DNA from 3 places in the Holzapfeliella saturejae genome. Region 2 is predicted to be linked to each of the others. Evidence: riboswitches for the same ligand, from Rfam matches in the RefSeq annotation. Region 2 holds a riboswitch; each other region holds the start of a gene.

Region 1 (2,277 bases), 690 kb from region 2:
TTAGTTATGAATAGTTTGTAAATAATCACGAATACGGTCCATGGCTAGTTGAATATCTGCTTCAGAAGCTGCGTATGAAAAACGAATATAACCTTGTCCACCTTTTCCAAAAGCACTTCCTGGAATAACACCAACTTTGGCTTTTTCAGCTAAGGCTAGTGCAAATTCATAAGAATCTTGTGTGCAGTATTCTGGAATTTTAGCAAATAAATAAAATGCACCATGAGGCTTAGCCATTTCAAAGTTCATATCTGTTAGTTCATCAACAATGAGATCACGACGTTTTTTATAAATATCACGCATAGCAAGAGCATCGGCATCCCCATTATTCAAGGCTTCTGTTGCGGCAACTTGTGCAGGATTAGAAGGTGAAGTTACCATAAAAGCATGCACCTTAGTAACTTTTGACATGAATTCTTTTGGCCCACAAACGTAACCAATGCGATATCCTGTCATAGCATGAGATTTAGACAGACCATTAATATAAATTGATTGTTCAGGCAATAACTTAGCGATTGAAAAATGTTCGACACCATAAGTTAATTCACAATATATTTCATCTGTTACAACGAAAATATCATGTTGCTCAATAACATCAGCTAAAGCTTTAACAGTTTTTTTATCGCATTCAACCCCTGTTGGATTGCTTGGATAGTTAAGTAAAACTGCTTTAACCGCTGATCCTTCTTCTTTAATGACTTCTTCTAGTTTTTCTGGAGTTAGTTGAAAGCCTGTTTGTGAGGTATCAACCATAATAGGATGTGCCCCTAGTAGTTCAATAATTGGAAAATAAAGTGCAAATGTTGGCGTTGGCACGATGACTTTATCACCTGGATTTAGCATCGTTTCAAAAGTAGCATAAATAGCTTCTGTTGCCCCAATTGTGACAATAATTTCATCTTCTGGATTATAATTTAAATCTTGTTGACGTTTTAAATAATCAGAAACTGCTTTTCTTAGCTCCAATTTACCTGTTTGAGCTGAGTAATGAGAATCATTATTTTGAATACTTTGTACTGCAGCATTTTTGATGTGTTCAGGTGTATCTAAATCAGGTTCTCCAATTGTTAATTTCACAATATCTTCGATAGCTGAAATTTTTTGATCAAAACTTCTAATTCCTGACGGATTAACTAAGTCTAGTTTTTCATTGTACGTTGTACTTAATTTTGATGATAAATCTGGCATGACAGTCTCCTATTTCCCTAAATTATTATTCAGAAGAGTAGCTATTAAAATATTAGACAAAAAAAGATTCTTTTGTCTGGGCAGACAAAAGAATCTAAATACTTTAGATGTCAATTTGTCGATAGCACTCCATAAGTTTTAATCTTATGACAGTTTATGATTTATTCAACCATACCCCAACATCAAATCATCACAATTCTTTGATGTTTCGGCAATATCCCCTCACTCAATTAACTAATACTATTGTGATAGCGAGTTAACGAGCTATTGTCAATTGCGACCTCTTCTACTAAATTAACTATAAGTTATTTTTTCGTGTAATTCAACCTTACATTTCATTTTTGTCTAATCGTTTACTAATGATAAGTAACTAAAACAATAGTTTGATTAAAACAACCGCACCGAAAACTTGCACTAAACTAATTAATAAACCATAACCTAGGAATCGACTACCAGAATCCTTAATTGTTTTCAATTTTAAGTTTAAGCCAATCCCTGCAAGGTTAATGATACCAAAAAAGCTAGTTAATTCTTTTGCAACATGCGTCAATTGAGTAGGTAAATTAACATAACTATTCATTAGAATAAAGATGATAAAAACCAAAATAAACCAAGGTACTTTGATATAGTGTTTAATTGACTTTTTAGTTTGCGAAACTTTTTGGCTCTTTCCCTGAGCCATCTTTGCAAAACTAATAACGACTACTGATAATAAGATTACTCGCAACATTTTGAATAACGTCGCATATGTTGTCACATCTTGATTAATTAAAGAAGCAGTCCCAACAACTTGACCAACTGATTGGACAGTTCCACCAATCAATGCACCTAAAAGTAAATCTTGTTTACCCAGTACAACAGGCCCAATAATTGGCAAAACAATTAATAAAACAATCCCTACTAAACTAACCATTGCTACAGCAGTTCGTCTTTCGTCATCATTGGCTTTAATCTCTGGCGACACAGCTGCTATTGCACTTGACCCACATACAGCGTTACCTGCAGCCATTAATAATGATGATTTTTGAGAGACTTTAAACACTCGCTTTCCTAGTAAAATAGCAACAATAACGGTTAACATCATCTGCA
Region 2 (2,277 bases):
TCAACCAATAAATGGTATTGCTCTTGCTCATTTAAATAAGCAAATTGATACACAATAAACGGTGTTAAGTAATCAAATCCTAATTCATTTGCGAAAACCTGATAAGGTCTTAAAATTTCATTTAAACTAAATTGTGATTTTTTTCCGGGCTGAAAATCCTTTTGAGGTTGTCCTGTATTAATCACTAGAGATAAGCTTTTTGATTTCAATCGATTGACTTTTTTCAGCTCATTGATAAATCGATTAGTGAAAACATCATCTTGCCACTTTTTAAGTGAGTAAGGTGACAAATACCAATATAATGGAAATTGCAAAATGACATGATCAGCAGCTAAAATTTTTTCTTGGTGGTCAGCAACATTAAATTGCTGACTTGAATGAAGTTCTTCATCGAGAACCGTTATCTCAACATCTGCCTCTGCTAAAGCGAGTGTTGATTTGAAAAACTGTTGTGTCACAGAATTATTAACATCGGGGTGTGAAACAAAAATTTGGACTTTCATGGTGTTCCTCCTGGTTTTCGTTGACAATAATCTATTCTAAGGGTATCATATATAAGTAAATCTAATAAGAAATGCAATAGAGGTTGCGGTAATCACTAAATAATTGCGAGTGGGTAGCTCACATTGACCAATTGTAGCAGGATTTTCGCCGAAGAACATTAGCAGACTACACTGCTAGTCTTCTGGGCCTAGTCGACAGACGGCTAGGACTGTCTCAGTTTATCTGAGGAGTGCTATTATGTTATTTAATCACCAATAATTTATTTCATAATGCCTCAAAGCCTTTATTATTTAAAGGTTTTTTTTATTGTGTAAATTCAAAAAATGAAGGAGTAATTTTATGAAAAATCTGAAAGCTAACCCGCTGTTAACTTTCTTTTCCGCTATTATCATGCTTCTTGGACTAGCCGGTTTTTCCAGCAACCAAGTGCACGCTGAAGAAAGTGATACCTTACGTGTCGGAATGGAGGCTAACTACCCTCCTTACAACTGGACACAACAAGATGATTCTAATGGGGCTGTCAAAATTGACGGAGAATCACTTTATGCAAATGGATATGACGTTCAAATGGCTAAAAAAATTGCCGCTGGACTTGGCAAAAAAAATGTTGTAGTTGCTAAAACCCAATGGGATGGGCTACTTCCTTCTCTAACTTCTGGCAAAATAGATATGATTATTGCGGGTATGTCACCAACACCTGAACGTCGCCAAGCTATCGACTTTACAAATGCTTACTATACTTCAAATATTATAATGGTCGTCAATAGCAAGGGAAAATATGCTAATGCAACTAGTTTAGCTGACTTCAATGGTGCTAAAATAACAGGACAATTAGGTACTTTTCATTATGATGCGATTAACCAAATTCAAGGTGCGATTAAAGAGCCAGCTATGAAAGACTTCTCAGCAATGCGTGTATCACTTGAATCAAAAACTATCGACGGCTATGTTTCTGAGAAGCCTGAAGGTATTAGCGTTTCAGGTGCTAACCCTAACCTTAAAATGATTGAGTTTAAAAATGGACAAGGATTTCATTTAGACACCTCAGAAACACAAAGTGCTATTGGATTACGCAAAGGTGATCCAAATCTTGAAAAAGTTAACGAAATTCTAGCAACAGTTCCTGAAAACGAACGTGATCAAATGATGACAGATGCCGTTCATAATCAACCAAAACCTGCAACTGAAGGTAACTGGTTTATCAATATTTGGCAACAATATGGTTCAATGTTACTTCGCGGAACCGGTATGACTGTTTTTATTTCACTAATTGGGACTATTGTTGGATTCTTTATCGGTCTTTTAGTGGGAATTGTTAGAACAATTCCACTTGCTAAAACACGTGGTAAACGCTGGTTAACTCGTGTTGCCAACTTCTTAGCTTCAGTTTATATTGAGGTCTTCCGTGGAACTCCGATGATTGTACAAGCAGCGGTATTCTACTATGGTGCTGCCCAAATGTTTGGACTTAATTTAGATCGTACAGTTGCCGCTTTAGTTGTTGTTTCAATCAACACAGGGGCTTACCTTTCTGAAATTATCCGTAGTGGGATTATTTCAACTGATGAAGGGCAATTTGAAGCTGCGAGTGCTTTAGGAATGAACCACTTCCAACGTATGAGAAAAATCATTCTTCCTCAAGCTGTTCGTAACAGTTTACCTTCTGTAGCTAACGAATTTATCGTTAACATTAAAGATACCTCAGTATTGAGTATTATCTCAGTTTCTGAATTATTCTTCACAGGTTCAACAATTGCTGGTCAAAACTTCCAG
Region 3 (2,277 bases), 360 kb from region 2:
TGATGCCATTGAATAACCATAAGCTCCGGTATTAAGCATCGCTATAATATCGCCAGATTGTGTTTTAGGGAGAGCTGCTTGTTGAATCAAAATATCACCTGACTCGCAGTATTTACCAGCGATACGAACTGTTTCAACGGGTTCTTGATTCATTTTGTTAGCAACAACCGCTTCATATTCTGCTTGATAAAGAGCAGGTCTAATATTATCTCCCATCCCGCCGTCAACACTGACATAGGCATTTTTTCCTGGTACTTCTTTTCTTGAACCGACTGTATAGAGGTTGTATCCCGCAGGTCCGACAATTGAACGACCAGGTTCAATCCAAATAGCAGGCATCTGCAATCCATATTCGGTAGTCTTTTCTTTTATTTTTTTAATAATAGCATCCACAAAAACTTCGGGAGCCAGTGGTTTATCTTCATTGGTGTAAGCAATTCCAAATCCACCACCAACATTGATAACTTCGGGTTGATAGTCATATTTTTGGTGCCAATCATGAGCTAAATCAACCAATTTTTCAGCAGCCATTTCAAACCCGTTAACTTCAAATATTTGTGATCCAATATGTGAATGGAAGCCTTTCATTATTAAATTTGGATTAGCTAAAACAATTTTTAATGCTTTTTCTGCTTGACCAGAATTTAAATCAAATCCAAATTTACTATCTTCTTGACCTGTTTGAATGTAATCATGCGTATGTGCTGATATTCCAGGTGTAATTCTCATCATCACATTAACTTGTTGATGTGTATCAGCTAGATAATTTGCTAGTAAATCAATTTCATCAAAATTATCTAAAACAATAACACCAACACCAGCTTCAACAGCCATTTCAATTTCAGCTAAAGATTTATTATTACCATGAAAACTCACTTTTGATAAATCAAATCCCGCTTGTTGTGCTGTAAAGAGTTCGCCACCTGAGACTACATCAAGATGCAAATTCTCTTTTTGCATTAACTGATATAACCCTAAACAAGAAAAAGCTTTACTAGCATAACTGATTTCATAATCAACATCATTTTGTTCAAAAACGGTTTTGAATCCGGAAATCTGCTGTTTAATTTTAGAAACATCGTAAACAACTAAGGGTGTTTGATATTTCTGCACTAATTCAACAGTATCTAATCCGCCAATTTCTAAATGATATCGATCATTAGTCACTAAATTAAAATTATGTTCCATAACGAAAATTCCTCCAAAGACTATATAAAAAAGGGTTTTTTTGCTATCTAAGTAACAAAAGAACCCTTTGAAAGTTTCACATTCATCATGATTGTTCGTTTGTCGATAGCTCTCCGCAATTACTGCGACAGTCCATGACTTATTCAATCATGTCCCAGCCAACACTTAGCTGTTTAAGTGCCAACTTCGGCAACTTCCCCTTTCAAAATAACGTCATGGTCTTAACAGCAGACTAGTTATTTTTATTGATGTCAGTTGCGACCTCTTCGATGTGATTAAAATATTATAATAAAGTCTGACAAAAGTCAAACCCTTAGTCTAATTATTTTTTCAAAAGTTTTTTATTTTTATTTATTTCCATATATTGACCACTAAAACGACACTTATCAATCGGTTTTGGGTATTGAATTTTAAAATAAGCATGTTAAATTTAATTTACTTATCATTTGAAAACAAATTTAAAGGGGAATGAATTTTATGAAAGTTGTTAAATTTGGTGGAAGTTCACTTGCTTCAGGCCAACAATTTGAAAAAGTAATTAACATTTTAAGACAAGATCCAAATCGAAAAGTTGTTGTTACTTCAGCTCCGGGAAAAAGAGATAAAAACGATACCAAAGTAACTGATTTACTCATCAACTATGCGACTCTAACAATTGAAAACAAGCCGACAAAACCAGTGACAGAGCAACTATTTAACCGTTATCTTGAAATCGCAAACCATTTTGGTTTAGAAGAAGGTAAATTGCAAACCATTAAAGAAAAAATCGAAAACCTTCAACATGAAAAATTCAAAAACAATGACTATCTAATGGCTTGTTTTAAAGCTCATGGTGAAAGACTAAACGCTAAATTAATGACGCTTATTTTAAATCATTTAGGGATTAGTGCCAGATTTTTGGATCCAGAAAAATTTGGATTTTATGTAAGTGATTCGGCCAATAATGCTCAAGTTTTAGATGAAACTTATGCAAATATTGAAGCTCTCAAGCTCACAAATGAATTACTAATCGTTCCTGGATTTTTCGGGATTACTAAAGACCATAAAATTACTACTTTTTCACGTGGTGGATCTGACATCACAGGTGCC

The links. Region 2 has a riboswitch for lysine ahead of R4Y45_RS01570 (ABC transporter permease subunit). Riboswitches for the same ligand answer to the same signal wherever they lie in the genome.
Region 1: it holds a riboswitch for lysine, as region 2 does, so the genes downstream of both, R4Y45_RS05085 (aminotransferase class I/II-fold pyridoxal phosphate-dependent enzyme) here and R4Y45_RS01570 (ABC transporter permease subunit) in region 2, are expected to answer to the same signal.
Region 3: it holds a riboswitch for lysine, as region 2 does, so the genes downstream of both, lysA (diaminopimelate decarboxylase) here and R4Y45_RS01570 (ABC transporter permease subunit) in region 2, are expected to answer to the same signal.

What each region holds. Positions count from the first base shown of each region.
Region 1 covers NZ_JAWMWG010000001.1:1,023,812-1,026,088, forward strand. The annotation lists gene R4Y45_RS05085 (aminotransferase class I/II-fold pyridoxal phosphate-dependent enzyme) at 1-1,188, opposite strand; lysine riboswitch at 1,303-1,482, opposite strand; gene R4Y45_RS05090 (YeiH family protein) at 1,559-2,277, opposite strand, start outside.
Region 2 covers NZ_JAWMWG010000001.1:335,544-337,820, reverse strand. The annotation lists gene R4Y45_RS01575 (NAD(P)H-dependent oxidoreductase) at 1-503, opposite strand, end outside; lysine riboswitch at 573-747, shown strand; gene R4Y45_RS01570 (ABC transporter permease subunit) at 844-2,277, shown strand, end outside.
Region 3 covers NZ_JAWMWG010000001.1:696,368-698,644, reverse strand. The annotation lists gene lysA (diaminopimelate decarboxylase) at 1-1,188, opposite strand, end outside; lysine riboswitch at 1,287-1,462, opposite strand; gene R4Y45_RS03400 (aspartate kinase) at 1,666-2,277, shown strand, end outside.